2 regions of the Cupriavidus sp. 05N38 genome follow, and region 1 is predicted to be linked to the other one. Evidence: riboswitches for the same ligand, from Rfam matches in the RefSeq annotation. Region 1 holds a riboswitch; the other holds the start of a gene.

Region 1 (10,276 bases):
GCCTCATATAGTTGTTCAAGCTCGCGGGCACGGCCGACAAAGCGCGCCAGCCCGCGGCTGGCCGACACCTGCAGCCGGGTGCGCAGCGGGCCGGGGCCGAGCACTTCGAAGACCGCGAGCGGCTCGGGCAGCCCCTTGATCGGCGTCGCGCCGAGCGCCTTGAACGCGAAATAGCCTTCGGTCAGGTTGTGGGTGTGTGCGCTCGCGACGATCGAACCGGGCACCGCGATGCTCTCCATGCGCGAAGCAATGTGGATCGATTTGCCCACTGGGTCGTAGTCAGTGTGCAAGTCCTGGGTGCGGATCGCGCGCACCACCACTTCGCCGGAGTTGATGCCGACGCGGATCTGCAGCGCGATCCCCTGGGCCAGGCGCACTCCGTCGGCGTAACGGCGCATGGCCTCCTGCATGCGCAGCGCCGCCAGCAAGGCCCGCTGCGGATGGTCTTCGTTCGCGATCGGCGCGCCGAACAGCGCCAGGATGCCGTCGCCCATCGACTTGGCCACATAGCCCTCGTAGTGATGCACGGCCTCCATCATCAGCGCCAGCACCGGGTCGATCAGGCGTCGCGCATCTTCGGGATCGAGGTCATGGATCAGTGCGGTCGAGCCGGCCATGTCGGCGAACAGCGCGGTGATTGTCTTGCGCTCGCCGTCTGACGGACCGCGAGCTTCCATCTCTGCTTGCGCCGCCCGGATGCGCTCGGCCAGATAGGGAGGCGTGTAGTCGATTGGCGTGTTGGGCGCACAGGTCGAGACAGGGAGCGTGCCGCCAGGAGGTCCACTTAGCGATGCGCCGCATTCGCTACAGAACTTGGCGCTCGCAGCCGCCCCCTGGCCGCAGGCCGGGCAGACGCGCACAAGCCTGGCGCCGCATTCCTCGCAGAACTTTGCGCCTGCCGCATTCTCGAACCCGCAGATTGCACAGCGCATGGGCTAGGCACCCTTTCCGGGCGCATGGAAGATTCACCTATTAGATGTTATCAATTGCGCCCCAGAAATCGAGATATGTTCACACGCGGAGTGCATGCATACCCTCTTCTGGTGTGGAGCGGCGCAAAACGTGCACAAACGCGGGGGGCGCCAGGATGCTTTAAGCAAGAACGCGCCGAATCAGGTGTGATGCGTCAGCCGCCGAGGCCCCCGGACGTTACCCGTTACCTCCCCTTCTTTGCGGCCTCTCCAAGGTGATCGATCAGCGCCAGCACGGTCCGCGTTTCGCGCGCGCCCCGCCGCGTGATGATCTTGAAATCGAGATGCGTGGTGTAGCGCTCTGGCGCAATACGGCGCAACAGGCCGGGCGCCACCCACGCATCGGCATAGTGCGGCGGCAGGAAGCCAATGTAGTTCCCGGACAGGATCAGCATGGCGCGCCCTTCGACGTTATCCACCATCGCTGCAGCCTCCTGCATCCCGAGCAGGTCAAGCTCCTGGCGCCCGAGGTAGCCGCGCGTCGCCAGGTTCGCACTGGCAACCTGCTCCGCCTGGCCCTTCTGACCGGCATGGGAGAAGAGCGGATGCGGCGATGCGCAGTAAAGTCCTTGCTCCTCGCGATAGAGCATGCGGTAGTCCAGGCCCGCTACCGGGTCCGGAAACGGTCCGACCGCGAGGTGGAGGCTGCCATCCAGCACCCGCTGTTCGAGGCGGTTGGGCGAGTCGATCTCGATATGTAGCTGCACCTTCGGCGCGGCTTGGCCAAAGCTGCGGATGGCGGCCAGTTGAGGCGCCCCACGGTCGGTAAGCGTGGCCTCGATCAGCCCCAGGCGAAGTACGCCGTGAAGCTCACGGCGGATGGTCCCGGCTTCCATCTGGAAGGTGTCCACTGCCGCGAGCAGTCGCTGGGCCGCAGCGTGCATTTGCTGGCCCTCCTCGGTCAGGCGAAACCCGCTGCGCCCGCGCTCGCACAAGCGCACACCCAGTCGGGTCTCGAGTTGCGTCATGTGCTCGCTGATGCTGGACGCGCCAATGCCCAGCAGCGATTGCGCCGCGGCAAAGCCACCGCATCCCACGATAGTTTCGAAGATTCTCAGTAGCTTGAGGTCCACATCGCGGAGTTTCACGTTCCCGTCTTTAGTTCGGATTTTAACGAACTGAAGTTCTAAACATTCTGATTGTACCGGACCATGCCGTTGTCCAGAATGAACTCGTCCCCACCGCATCAACGAAGAAAGGATTAGTGAACGCGATGTCTGAAAATCAATATGAGAAGGGCCGGCTCGACCTCCCATTCGTCGGTATCTGCACGTTCGGCAAATCGCCGCTCTGCCTTGACTGGGATGCCATCGACGCCGACGTGGCGGTCATCGGCGCGCCGTTCGACTGTGGCACCCAATGGCGAGCCGGCGCGCGTTTCGGGCCGCGCTCGATCCGCGAGGCGTCCACGCTGTTCTCCTTCGGCCACAGTGGCGCCTATGACTTCGAGGACGATGTCGTGTACATGCCGGCCAGCGAGGTCAGGATGGTCGACATTGGCGACGCCGATATGGTGCATACCAATACCGAAAAGTGCCATGCCAACATCGAATACGGGGTGCGCAAGATCCTGAAGGCCGGCGCGCTGCCCGTGGTGCTAGGCGGGGATCATTCGATCAATATCCCCTGCATCGCGGCCTTCGAAGGCCAGGAGCCGTTCCACGTGGTCCATATCGACGCCCACCTGGACTTTGTCGACGAGCGGCATGGCGTGCGTCACGGTCACGGCAACCCCTTGCGCCGCGCCGCGGAGAAGAGCGTCGTCAGCGGCATGACCCAGATCGGCATCCGCAACGTGTCCTCTACTGCACGCGAGGGGTATGCCCAAGCACGCGAGATGGGCTCGGACATCATCTCGGTGCGCCAGCTTCGCAAGCTCGGCATCCAGGGGGTGCTGGACCGCATCCCGAAGGGCGTACGCTATTACCTGACCATCGACATCGACGGGTTCGACGTCTCCATCGCGCCTGGCACAGGTACCCCGAGCCATGGCGGGCTGACTTACTACGAGGGTCTGGAATTGTTCGCTGGCCTGGCCGAGCAGGGCGACGTGGTGGGGATCGACCTGGTAGAAGTCGCTCCCGACTATGACCATACGGGATCCACCGCCATCCTTGCCGCGCAGCTTTTGCTCAACACGATCGGCCGGGTGATGCACCAGCGCAAGCTCAAGCGCGCCGCTGCGCGCTGAGCGCTGAACGCAAAAGGGGCCGCGTCGTCATCAGGCATGCCGTCGTCTTTACATGGCCATGCAGCGCGCCATTCAGCGGCGTCGCGCGACCTGGCAAAAAAGGGGAGCCGCAATGTTTCGTCAATCTCGTTTCTGGGCAGGCCTGGCCGCCGGCGTGCTGGCGTGCCCGTTGCCGTCCTTCGTCATGGCTGCGGAGCAGCAGGTCGTCAAGGTCGGCCTGACGGGGCCACTGTCCGGCCCGCAGGCCGCCATTGGCAAGGACAATGAAAACGGCCTGCGCATGGCCATCGATCAACTGAATGCGCAAGGCCTTGTCGTCAACGGCAAAGCCGTGCGTTTTAGCCTGGTCTCCGAGGACGACGCCGCAGATCCGCGCACCGGCATGTCGGTTGCCCAGCGCCTGGTGGACGGGGACGTGAAGGTGGTGTTCGGGCCGTTCAACTCGGGCGTCGCCATCCCGATCTCCCGCCTGCTGGACCAGGCCGGGGTAGTGATGGCAACGGTGGCTTCGAACCCGGCAGTCACCCAGTCCGGGTACACCTATGTCTTCCGGATCTCGGCCAATGACAGCCAGCTTGGCAAGCGCATGGGCGAGTTTGCTTCGGTCAAACTGCGCGCCAGGCGTTTCGCGGTCATCGACGACCGGACCGCCTACGGCCAGGGTGTGGCGGACGAGTTCGTCAAGGCAGCCAGGGCGCAAGGCATCGAGATCGTCGCCCGCGAATACACCTCGGACAAGGCCGTAGACTTCGTCCCGATTCTGACCCGAATACGCGGCATGAAGGTGGACGGCATCTTCTATGGTGGCTACTACTCGCAGGCCGGACCCCTGCGCAGCCAGATGAAGCGGCTCGCCATGGCCGACGCCTATCTGCTCGGTGGCGATGCGATGTGCAATATCGAACTGGCCAGGCTGGGGGGCGATGCCGTGGACGAGCATGTGTACTGCCCGCAGGGCGGTCCCGTGCTCGAGAACACCGGCCCGGGGCGCCAGTTCAAGAGCGACTACAGGAAGCGCTACAACACCGATCCGCTCACTTACAGCGCGTCTATCTATGACGGCCTCAGGTTGGTAGCCCAGGCGATGAAGACAGCCAACTCGGTCGAGTCGGCGCAGTACCGGGCAGCGCTGGCGGGTATCGATATGGAGGGCGTGGCCGGCCGATACCGCTTCGACCCCAACCGCGACCTGCGGGATTCGCCGATCACCATCTACACCTACCGCAACAGCGCCCTGGTGCCATTGCCGCAGGACAGGTAGCGCCAGTTCGCTGGCATGCCTCGTCGGCGGGCGCGACATAGCCGTGGCATCGGGATTTCGTTTTCTTGTCGATGGATCGGCGATCCGCTGTATCGCTGCGCCTTCTTACCCTGCATAAGGAGTTCAACACCCCTTATTACCCACAGAGCAGATCCACAAGACACACAACAAGACACACCACAAGACTGGTCGCCGGTTGCATGCGGCAAAAGCCCATGCCTGGATAGACGTAGCGCGACCAGGACAAAATAATCCGGAGACAGAGTATGAGTAACACGAAATCCTTGCGCGGCGCGGAGGTGCTACCAGGTGGCAATCGCCCGGGATACCCGGCGAGCCAGGCCCGCAGCAGCGCCGTGGATGCCGACACCAGGCAGGTACTGCGCCGCGCTACCGCGGCAGGCTTTATCGGCACCTTTATCGAGTGGTTCGACTACGCCGCCTACGGCTTTCTTGCAACCGTCATTGCGGTAGTGTTCTTTCCCAAGAGCGACCCGACCACCAGCCTGATGGCTACCTATGCCGTATTCGCGCTGTCCTTCGTCGTGCGTCCGATCGGAGGGGTGATCTGGGGGCATTTCGGCGACAAGTTCGGCCGGCGCAATACGCTGTCGCTGTCGATCATGATCATGTCCTGCTCGACCTTCCTGATCGCCTTCCTGCCGACTTACGGGCAGGTGGGCTTGTGGGCGCCGGTACTGCTGCTTGTCATCCGGCTGGTCCAGGGCTTCTCGGCTTCAGGCGAATACGCCGGCGCCTCGGCCTTTCTTGCCGAATATGCACCGAACCGCAAGCGCGGGCTCTACACCAGTGTCATCCCTGCCGCGGAAGCCGCCGGCCTGCTGTTCGCGTCGCTGTTCGTCGCCGGGCTGCATACGGTGCTGACCTCCGGACAGTTGCTCGAATGGGGCTGGCGCGTGCCGTTCCTGCTGGCCGCCCCTTTTGGGCTGGTTGGCCGTTACATCCGGCTTCAACTAGAAGATACGCCGAAGTTCGTCGCGATGGAGCACGCCAATCACGCACCGCAGGCGCCGCTGCGCGAGTTGCTCACCTCGCATCGCCGTACCATGCTGGTCGGCTTCGGCGTGACCTGCCTGAACGCCGTCGGCTTTTACTTGTTGCTCAGCTATATGCCTGTGTACCTGTCAAAGGAACTCGGCATGAGCGACTCGGTGTCCTTCCTGGTCTCTACCGTATCGCTGGCCAGCTATGTCGTGATGATTTTCGTGATGGGCCTGCTTTCCGACCGGTTCGGGCGGAAGACGATGCTGGTTTCCGCCTGCATCCTGTTCGCGCTCTTCACGGTGCCGCTGTTCCATTCGCTGTCGAGCGCCAGCATCGTCGGCATCTTGCTGATTCAGGTGGCACTGGGCGCCTTCCTCACCATCAACGACGGCACGCTGCCGTGCTTCCTGTCGGAGAGTTTTCCGACCCGCGTGCGATATAGCGGCTTTGCACTGTGCTTTAACAGCGCGAACGCCTTGTTCGGCGGCACCGCCCCCCTGGTCGCGACCTGGCTGATCAGCGCCACGGGCAATAAGCTTGCACCAGCCTGGTACCTGGTCGGGGCTGCGGTGGTGTCGCTGATTGCCATCCTGGCCAGCCGTACGCCTTCGGGCGGTGCGTTACCGGACTAAGCAAGCAAGGGGCGCAGCTTGACGCATCGGCTGTGATCCCGGGCAGCCCGGCCGCAAATCGGCCGCTAAGCGGCCACTAAGCGGCTGCAAGACGACGCAGGAGAGACCGGGGATGGTACGTGCCATCCCCGGCGCCGACGGAGCAACCACCCCGGAAACTCTCAGGCAAAAGGACTGTGGCGTCGATTCAAGAATCTGGAGAGTGGCATTGCAAGGAATGCCCACCGAAGGGGACGGCACCGGTCACCGGCCGCTGCCAAAGCTCTCAGGTACCGGGACAGATGGGGTAGGAAGCCGAGGATTCGGCCATCGCTTTGCCTGACAGAGGACCCTGCCATGTCTCAAATCATAGTCATAGGCGCCGGCATTACCGGCGTCACCACCGCCTACACGCTATCGAAACTCGGATACGAGGTGACTGTCGTCGACCGCCATCTTTATCCCGCCATGGAGACGTCGTTCGCCAATGGCGGCCAGCTCTCCGCGTGTAACGCGGAAGTCTGGAACAGCGCGGGAACGATACTAAAAGGGCTGAAATGGATGCTGAAACGCAACGCGCCGCTGCTGGTGAACCCGAAGCCGTCGTGGCACAAATACTCGTGGATGGGGGAGTTTGTGTCGAACATCGCGCGTTATCGGGAGAACACCATCGAAACGACGAAGTTGGCGATTGCCGCCCGCCAGCATCTCTTTGCCATGGCCGAGCAGGAGAATATCCAGTTCGATCTGGAGCGCCGCGGCATCCTGCACTTCTATCATGACAAAGCGGCTTTCGAGGCCGCGGGCAGGACGAACGCGCTACTCGTGGCAGGCGGACTGGAGCGCTTTGCGGTGTCGCCGCAGGAGATCCGGGCGATCGAGCCGACGTTGCAAGGCCAATACTTTGGCGGGTACTTCACGCCATCCGATTCAACCGGGGATATCCATAAGTTCACGCGCGGCCTGGCGCTCGCTTGCGAGCGCCGCGGCGTGCGCTTCCTGCAGGGCTGGGACGTGCGAAGCATCGACCTATCCGCCAGCGGCGTGCGTATCGGCCTGCAGGCGGTGGACGGTGTGGCGTCGCCATCGGTCCACGCCGGTGCCGCGTACGAGATCGCCGGCGATGCGCTGGTGGTTTGTGCCGGTGTGGGCAGCCGGCATATTGCCGGCATGCTGGGCGACAGGATCAATGTCTATCCGGTCAAGGGATACTCCATTACCGTGCACCTGGACGATGCCGACAGCGTGGCGAACGGGCCGTGGGTCAGCCTGCTCGACGAAAGCGCAAAGATCGTGACGAGCAGACTTGGCAAGGACAGGTTCCGCGTGGCAGGTACCGCCGAATTCAATGGACAAAACCGAGACATCCGAGCCGACCGCATCGAGCCGCTCGTGTCATGGACGCGTCGCAACTTCCGAATCAATACCTCCCGCGTAGTCCCCTGGGCGGGGCTTCGCCCGATGATGCCGGACATGATGCCGCGCGTGTCAAAAGGCAGGGCGCCACGGGTGTTCTACAACACCGGCCATGGCCATCTTGGATGGACGTTGTCTGCTGCAACAGCGGCAACGATCGGCACGACCATCGCCGAGAGCTATCCCGTTGGGTAGGAGGCAGTCGGACAGCAAGGCAAGTCAGGTATCTCGCTCCGGGCAGGAGCGAGCTTCGCATGTCGGCGCCGGGGGCTCCTTTACTGCGCCTACGTCGACTGGCGGCCCCGTGCTGGGGAGCCGCGCTACTGGGCTGGGATGGTGATCAACGGCTGCGACTCCTTACTGCCGGTATCCGCCAGCGTGAAGAACAACATGATGGCCGCAAGGGCGCGTTTCGTTGTCAGGTCGCCTTGCTCAACCCAGAACCAGTAGCCACGGTACCGTACCGCAGCATATGGCTCGGCGGGCCTTTCCTTGCCACTGTGAATCCTTAGGGCGCCTTGTTGCCTCTCAGTTGTGCCCGGCGCAACCGCAGGCAGCGCACTGTGGTCTCTGATGTGTTCCTCCGGAACGTCCAGGTAGCTGGAAAAGGCGCTCATGATTTGCAGCATCGAGCGGCTGTTCACCGCAAGTTCGTCGTCCGCGCCGCGGGCTGGGGAATACCGGAGGATGAACTCCTGCCTGGTCAGTGGCATTCTGAGCAGGCGGCGGATCTCGGTCATTTTTTCCTCGATGTCGGGAGTCACGCCGTCACGCCGGAAAAGCACGACGGCGGTTGAACCTTTGCTCTTGCTATCCTCAACACGCATCCCGAACGCGCCGGCGCCCTGCACGTCGCGCAGCAATGCGATGGCTCGCAGAAACGCGGGATCCGCCTCGCGCATCGCCCCTGCAACCGTCGAACGATTGCGCACGCCATTGAGCGACTCCACGGTCATGCTCAGCAGGAAATCTGCGGCATAGCCGCTCTGAAGCATGAAGAAGATGTTTCTGGGCTCGATCGGCACCATCAGCCCCTGCACAAACCGTTGCCCGGTCGCTGGCGTGTAGGTAATGGTAGGCCGGTCCGTATATACCCCTTGTACCCCGGCGGAAACGAAATTGCCCTGTACGGTGTTGGCCGAGGAGACAGTGCTGTTCATAGACACACCAGTCTGCAACGAGTAACCACTGACAACCGACGCCACGTCTACAAAGACCGGCAGGTCCATGTAGCGAAGCTTGACGATGTTCAGCAGCGTTTGCTGCTTCCAGGAGTCCGCGATCGCCGCGCTGTAGTCGAAGCGGTCCGCAACGATGGTCGTGGGGCCGATAGACCCACAGCCAGCGAGCAGCGCGAACACCCCGAGCCACAGGCGGGGCCTGCGATTCGCCAGCCTTGCAAGGCGCAGCGTGCCAAGCATACTTCCGTGGTTTGAGGGTTCCATGGTCTTTGGTTCTTTTTGGTGGACCTCTTGTCTGATCGCCTGACCCGCGCATGCGAGGCCATCCCGGGTGATGCGATGCGATGTGATGCAATTAGCACTAATCGTGTGACCAAACTCCTGACGACCTGCCTCTAGAACACTATACGAATGCGACCGGGGACAAGTTGGTGCAAGTTGATGGCCAGCACCGGATTCGCACGCGGCATCGTTAGCACCGGCCATCTCTGGCGGCAATGCTCTGCTTCTCCCATGTGGTTCTCTCTTCTCTCTGAAGGGAAGGTGCCGTGCGATCAGCGGATGGGAATCACGGGGGCGGTAATAGTCCGTTCCTCGGTCATGAGAACTGCGGCGTGCATGCGGTGCAATTCAAACGGGATGCCTTGCGCTCTGAGTGCGTGGGCCATCGAGACTAAAGGTGTTACGCCAATACCACCGGCCACGACACTGACGCGGGACGACGCCATGGCGTGAAGTGGAAAGCTGTTGAATGGCCCCGTCATCTCGATGGTGCTTCCCACCGCGAGTTCATCATGCAGGCATCGGGCGCCGCCTTTGCCATGCACTTCGAGCTGTACGGCGATGCGATATGTGTCGGACGGCCCCTGCGCGCCGCTATCTACATGGCGCGCAGCCAGATCGGCGAACCCCTGAGGTGACGAAGTAAAGAAGTGCGGGCCCGGCATACCAGCCGGGCCCTTTTCTTATGGAGACTTCGAAGACGTCTCGATCCTGCCAGTCTGAAGCATGTCCGCCAGCAATCTGGCCGATTGCCTCCTGGTACCCCAATTTACCGTCGTATTGGCATGCGCTCCGTTCGATTCCGGGCTCCTGGCAGCAGCGGGTCTGTGGCAAAGGCGCCGTGCTGCGCCGGGAGGCGGGGCGGAAAACACTCAAACCCCATCCCCAAACTCCTTCCTCAACTCACTCTTGAGCACCTTCCCCGCCGCCGACAACGGCAGGCTGCTGCGGAACGCGAAGCTCTTGGGGCATTTGTACGCGCCCAGCCAGGTGCGGCAGTGCGCGCGCAGCTCATCCGCGGTGGATTGCGCGCCCTCGCGCAGCAGCACCACGGCGTGCACGGCCTCGCCCCATTTCTCGTCGGGGATGCCGATGACGGCGCTGGTGGCCACGGCCGGGTGGCGGCCCAGCGTTTCCTCTACCTCGGCGGGGTACACGTTCTCGCCGCCGGAGATGATCATGTCCTTGATGCGGTCCACCACGTAGAGGTAGCCCTCGTCGTCCATGTAGCCGCTGTCGCCGGTGTGCAGCCAGCCGTTGCGCAGGGCCTGCGCGGTTTCTTCGGGGCGGTTCCAGTAGCCCATCATCACCGCGGGGCCGCGCGCCAGGATCTCGCCCATGCTGCCGGTGGGCACCTC
Region 2 (6,317 bases), on a different contig from region 1:
GTGATCATGATGGCGGCGAGGTTGCGGCTGTGCTGCTCGGCCTTCTTCGCCAGGTCGGCGAGGTCGACGTTGCCGTCTTCGTCGCAGGCCACCACCACCACCTTCATGCCGGCCATCTGCGCCGAGGCCGGGTTGGTGCCGTGCGCGGAGGAGGGGATCAGGCAGATGTCGCGATGGCTTTCGCCGCGGCTGGCGTGATACGCGTGGATGATCAGCAGGCCCGCGTACTCGCCCTGCGAGCCGGCGTTGGGCTGCAGGCTCACCGCGGCGTAGCCGGTGGCCGCGCACAGCATGGCTTCGAGCTGGTCGATCATCTCGCGGTAGCCCACGGTCTGGTCCAGCGGCGCGAACGGATGGATCTTGCTGAACTCGGGCCACGTCACCGGGATCATCTCGCTGGTGGCGTTGAGCTTCATCGTGCACGAACCGAGCGGGATCATGGTGCGGTCCAGCGCCAGGTCCTTGTCGGCCAGCATGCGCAGGTAGCGCAGCATCTCGTGCTCGGCGTGGTGCGTATTGAAGACCGGGTGGGTCAGGTAGGCGCTCTGGCGCGCAAGCGCCGCGGGGAAGGCGTCCTGCGCGGCGGCTTCCAGTGCGTCGAACCCGGGCACCGGCTTGCCGTGCGCGAAGATTTCCCACAGCGCGATCACGTCTTCGCGCGAGGTGGTCTCGTCCAGCGAGATGCCGATGCGGTTGGCGCCGGCGTGGCGCAGGTTGATGCCGCGCGCGGTGGCGGCCGCGTGGATGGCCTCGGTGTTGAAGCCGGTCACCAGCGTGAGCGTGTCGAAGAAGGTCGCGTTGGTGCGGGTGTAGCCGAGCACCTCCAGGCCTGCGGCCAGCGTGGCGGCGAGGCGGTGCACGCGCTGGGCGATGCGCTTGAGGCCCTGCGGGCCGTGGTACACGGCGTACATCGAGGCCATCACCGCCAGCAGCACCTGCGCCGTGCAGATATTGGAAGTGGCCTTCTCGCGCCGGATATGCTGCTCGCGCGTCTGCAGGGCCAGGCGATAAGCCTTGTTGCCCTGCGCGTCGATGGTCACGCCGACCAGGCGGCCGGGCATGGAGCGCTTGAACGCGTCCTTGACCGCCATGTAGCCGGCGTGCGGGCCGCCAAAGCCCAGCGGCACGCCGAAACGCTGCGAGTTGCCCACCGCCACGTCGGCGCCCCATTCGCCGGGCGCGGCGATCAGGGTCAGCGCCAGCAGGTCGGCGGCGGCCACCACCAGGCCGCCGGCGGCGTGCACGGCGTCGGCGATGGCGCGGTAGTCGGCCACGTCACCGTTGACGCCCGGGTACTGCAGCAGCACGCCAAAGGCATGGGCGCCGGCAGCGTCGGCCGCGGGGCCGACCTTGACTTCGATGCCCAGCGGCAGCGCGCGCGTGCGTACCACTTCCAGCGTCTGCGGCAGCACGTCGTCGGCCACGTAGAAGGTGTTGGAAGCGTGCTTGTTGACCCGCTGCAGCAGCGTCATGGCCTCGGCCGCGGCGGTGCCTTCGTCGAGCATCGAGGCGTTGGCGATATCCAGGCCGGTCAGGTCGGTGACCATCTGCTGGAAGTTCAGCATGGCTTCCAGGCGGCCTTGCGAGATTTCAGGCTGGTACGGCGTGTAGGCGGTGTACCAGGCCGGGTTCTCGAAGATATTGCGCAGGATGACGCCGGGCGTCAGCGTGTTGTAGTAGCCCTGGCCGATAAAGCTCTTGAGCACCAGGTTCTTGCTGGCCAGGCCGCGCAGCCTGGCCAGGGCGCCTTCCTCGGTGAGCGGCTCGGTGAACTCGCCCAGCGGCATGCCGTCGCGGCGGCGGATGGCGGCGGGAATGACGGCGTCGATCAGCGCGGCACGGCTGTCGTAGCCGAGTACCTTGAGCATGTGTTGCTGCTCGGCGGCATCGGGGCCGATATGACGGGAAGCAAAGGCGTCGCGCGCCTCCAGTTCGGCCAGCGTGGGCCGGGCACCTTTGGCTGCGTTCATGGGCAGGGGGGCGTTCATGGCAAGAACCTCGTTGGGCGCAGGGCGGCGGGTGGTCAGCCGCGCCGCCGTGCATCAGTCTTCAGTCGCCGCTCCCGTGGCAGGCAAGCCTCGCGGGAGCGGCAGGGTGTCGCGTCAGGCGCCGACGTTGGCCTTGTAGGCGTCCACCGACATCAGGCCGTTGACGTCGTCGCTGTTGGCCGGCTTGAGCTTGAACAGCCACGCATCGAAGGCGTCGGCATTGACGCTTTCCGGCGCGGCGACGGCGGCTTCGTTGACGGCGATCACTTCGCCGGCCACCGGCGCGTAGATGTCGGAAGCGGCCTTGACCGATTCCACCACCGCCAGCGCGTCGCCTGCGCCGACCGACTTGCCCACTTCCGGCAGCTCCAGGAACACGATGTCGCCCAGCGCGTCCTGCGCGTGGTCGGTGATGCCGATGGTCAGCGTGCCGTCGGCTTCGACGCGCACCCATTCATGGGACTCGGTGTATTTCAGGTCGGCGGGGAAATTCATGGGATTCTCCAGATTCAATTTGTTTTTTCAGCGCCCGCCGGGCGGAGGCAATCCGTCGCCGGCGGGCGCGCTGTGACCGGTGCGAGCGTTCAGCTCACGAGTGCCTTGCCATTGCGCACAAACGGCAGTTTAACCACAGTCGCGGCGAGTTTGCGGTCGCGGATCTCGACCTGCACCTCGGCGCCGAGGGCAACGTCGCGCGGCAGGCGGGCAAATGCGATGGACAGGGACAGCGAAGGGCTGAAGGTGCCGCTGGTGATCTCGCCGTCGCCGGCAGTGGTGATCACCTTCTGGTGCGCCCGCAGCACGCCGCCTTTTTCACGCAGGATCAGGCCGACAAACTGCTGGGTCTGGCCGCCGGCGACGAGCGCCGCCTTGCCGGTGAAGTCGCGCTCGCTCTGCAGGTCCACGGTCCAGGCCAGGCCGGCGTTGAGCGGCGAGGTGTGGATATCCATGTCCTGGCCGTACAGGTTCATGCCGGCTTCCAGGCGCAGCGTGTCGCGCGCGCCGAGGCCGGCCGGGCGCACGCCGGCAGCGACCAGCTTCTCCCACAGGCCGGCCACGTTCGCGGCCGGCACCACCAGTTCGAAACCATCCTCGCCGGTGTAGCCGGTGCGCGCCACCATGACTTCGCCCAGGGCGGGATCCTGCACCACGATGGCGTTGAAGGGCTTGAGGGCTTCGCTGGGCTGGGTGGAGGGGAAGGCGCTCCACACCTTGGCGCGGGCGTTCGGGCCCTGCACGGCGACGATGGCCAGCGGCGCGGCGCCCGCGGGGGCGTTGTCGCCGCGGCGCGGGGTGATGGTGACGCCGCTGCCGGTGGCGGCGTTGCGCGCGGTGATCCATTCGATATCGCCGGTCGCGGTGCTGGCATTGACTACCAGGCGGAAGCGGTCCTCGGCGAAGAAGTAGACGATCAGGTCGTCGATGACGCCGCCGCTCTCGTCGAGCATGCAGGAATAAAGTGCCTTGCCCGGCGTCTGCAGCTTGTCCACATTGTTGGCCAGCAGGCCGCGCAGGAAGGCGCGCACATTGGCGCCGGCCAGGTCGACCACGCACATGTGGGAGACGTCGAACATGCCGGCGTCGGTGCGCACGGCATTGTGTTCTTCGATCTGGGAGCCGTAGTTGACCGGCATGTCCCAGCCGCCGAAGTCGACCATGCGGGCGCCGAGTGCGCGGTGGATGGCATTGAGGGGCGTGGCCTGGAGCGTCATGTAGTCCTCGGGGGAAGGCGGAAATCTCGGTTCGAAAACGAAAAAAGGGTCATCCGCCGCCAGACCCGGCGCGCCATGGCGCTGCCAGATCCGCCGCGGCGGATGACCCCTCTGTCCTCGATACCTGAGAGATTACAAGGCGGTCCGGTGGACCTGTGCCCTGCGCGCCCCTTCGGTGGGCACGCTCGCCGTCGCTTGCGCGCGTGGCGGGTGCCGCTCTCCAGAGTACGGCGTGCATCGTGTGCATATTGCAAGCCGATCCGACCAGTCCATGGTGCCTGAGAGTTTTCGGGTGATACCCCTTCGGCGGCGCAAGATCTGCGCGCTCTCCCGGCCGGATGGCGCGACTCTACAGGCAGCCCCGGTGGCTTGTCAACGCGTGGCGCGCGGCACGGCACCGGCACCCCGGGGCCGGCAACCCGGCGTGTTAACATCTGCGGCTGCTGTCGCTTGCGGGGACATCACCCCGGTGCCGCAGTCTTCACAGGCAGCCCTGGCCGCGTCGTCTTCGCCAGCCATTTCGCCATCCGCTTCCGCCACCACGCCAAACGCATGACCCACGGACTCAATCCCGCCCAATCCGAAGCCGTCCGCTATCTCGACGGCCCCTGCCTGGTGCTGGCCGGCGCCGGTTCGGGCAAGACGCGGGTGATCACGCAGAAGATCGCGCACCTGATCGAGGACAAGGGGTTCGAGCCCAAGCATATCGCCGCGGTGACCTTCACCAACAAGGCCGCCAAGGAGATGCAGGAGCGTATCGCCAAGCTGATGGAAGGCAAGACCACGCGCGAGGGCCGCCGCATTCCGCTCAAGCAGATGACGGTCAGCACCTTCCACTCGCTCGGCGTGCAGATCCTGCGCGCCGAGGCCGAGCACGTGGGGCTGAAGCCGCGCTTTTCCATCATGGACTCGGACGACTGCTTCGGCCTGGTGCAGGAGCAGCTCGCCACCACCGACAAGAAGCTGATCCGCAGCGTGCAGAGCACCATCTCGCTGTGGAAGAACGGCATGGTCGATCCAGAGACCGCCATCGCCACCGCCGAGAGCGCCGACGACCACCAGGCCGCGCTGGTCTACCGCAACTACGTGGCCACGCTCAACGCCTACCAGGCGGTGGATTTCGACGACCTGATCCGCCTGCCGGCCGAGCTGTTCGCGCGCGACGAAGCGGTGCGCATGAAGTGGCAGAACCGCCTGCGCTACTTCCTGGTCGATGAATACCAGGACACCAACGCCTGCCAGTACCAGCTGCTCAAGCTGCTGGCCGGCGGCTCGCACCTGCGCGCGCCGGCCTTCACCGCGGTGGGCGACGACGACCAGGCCATCTACGGCTGGCGCGGCGCCACGCTGGACAACCTGCGCCTGCTGCAGACCGACTTCCCCGATCTCAAGGTGGTCAAGCTGGAGCAGAACTACCGCTCCACCGTGCGCATCCTGGAGGCCGCCAACGCCGTCATCTCCAACAATCCGAAGCTGTTCGACAAGAAGCTGTGGAGCGAGCACGGCATGGGCGACCCCATCGCCATCAACCCGATGAACGACGAGGAGCACGAAGCCGAGTCGGTGGTGTTCCGGCTCTCGGCGCACAAGTTCGAGCGGCGCGCGCAGTTCCGTGACTACGCCATCCTCTACCGCGGCAACCACCAGGCGCGCCTGTTCGAGCAGATCCTGCGGCGCGAGCGCATTCCCTATGTGCTGTCGGGCGGCCAGAGCTTCTTCGACAAGGCCGAGATCAAGGACATCTGCGCCTACCTGCGCCTGATCGCCAATCCGGACGATGATCCCGCCTTCATCCGCGCCATCACCACGCCGCGCCGCGGCGTCGGCAACGCCACGCTGGAAGTGCTGGGCACCTTCGCCGGGCAGGCCAAGGTCTCGCTGTTCGAAGCGGCCATGATGGGCGGCATCGAAGGCAAGCTGCAGCCGCGCCAGCTCGAGCCGCTGCGCGTGTTCTGCGAAGCCATGGTGCGCCTGGCCGGCCGCGCCGCCAGCGATCCCGCCACCGAAGTGCTCGACGACATGATGGAAGGCATCCACTACGAGGCCTACCTGTACGACACGTTCGACGAGCGCCAGGCCCAGTCGCGCTGGACCAACACGCTCGAATTCCTCGACTGGCTCAAGCGCAAGGGCACCAAGCCCGAGGCCGCCGAGGGCGGCGAGGCCACCGGCTTCGACACCGCCGACGGCTTCGGCGACGAAGGCAAGAACCTGCTGGAGCTGACCCAGACCGTGGCGCTGATGAGCATGCTCGAAGGCCGCGAGGAAGATCCCGACGCGGTGCGCCTGTCCACGCTGCACGCCTCCAAGGGGCTGGAGTACCCGCACGTGTTCCTGGTCGGCGTGGAAGAGGGCATCCTGCCGCATTGCCGCGAGGACGAAGACCTCGGCGACGAGAAGATCGAGGAAGAGCGCCGCCTGATGTACGTCGGCATCACGCGCGCCCAGCGCAGCCTGCACATCAGCTGGTGCAAGAAGCGCAAGCGCGCGCGCGACACCTACTCCTGCGAACCTTCGCGCTTTATCGGCGAGATGAAGCTCGAGGAAGCGCCCGCGCCGGCGGACGCCACGCCCGCCATGAGCCCCAAGGACCGCCTGGCCGGCCTCAAGGCACTGC

The links. Region 1 has a riboswitch for glycine ahead of AC1DK4_RS30475 (D-amino acid dehydrogenase). Riboswitches for the same ligand answer to the same signal wherever they lie in the genome.
Region 2: it holds a riboswitch for glycine, as region 1 does, so the genes downstream of both, gcvT (glycine cleavage system aminomethyltransferase GcvT) here and AC1DK4_RS30475 (D-amino acid dehydrogenase) in region 1, are expected to answer to the same signal.

What each region holds. Positions count from the first base shown of each region.
Region 1 covers NZ_JBFTNF010000056.1:3,081-13,356, forward strand. The annotation lists gene AC1DK4_RS30450 (AAA family ATPase) at 1-932, opposite strand, end outside; gene AC1DK4_RS30455 (LysR family transcriptional regulator) at 1,157-2,059, opposite strand; gene speB (agmatinase) at 2,185-3,162, shown strand; gene AC1DK4_RS30465 (branched-chain amino acid ABC transporter substrate-binding protein) at 3,275-4,423, shown strand; gene AC1DK4_RS30470 (MFS transporter) at 4,690-6,060, shown strand; glycine riboswitch at 6,148-6,247, shown strand; gene AC1DK4_RS30475 (D-amino acid dehydrogenase) at 6,397-7,650, shown strand; gene AC1DK4_RS30480 (hypothetical protein) at 7,776-8,900, opposite strand; gene AC1DK4_RS30485 (ferredoxin reductase domain-containing protein) at 9,191-9,583, opposite strand; gene AC1DK4_RS30490 (acyl-CoA synthetase) at 9,791-10,276, opposite strand, start outside.
Region 2 covers NZ_JBFTNF010000038.1:105,509-111,825, forward strand. The annotation lists gene gcvP (aminomethyl-transferring glycine dehydrogenase) at 1-1,988, opposite strand, end outside; gene gcvH (glycine cleavage system protein GcvH) at 2,103-2,483, opposite strand; gene gcvT (glycine cleavage system aminomethyltransferase GcvT) at 2,573-3,700, opposite strand; glycine riboswitch at 3,802-3,934, opposite strand; glycine riboswitch at 3,956-4,043, opposite strand; gene AC1DK4_RS25410 (UvrD-helicase domain-containing protein) at 4,253-6,317, shown strand, end outside.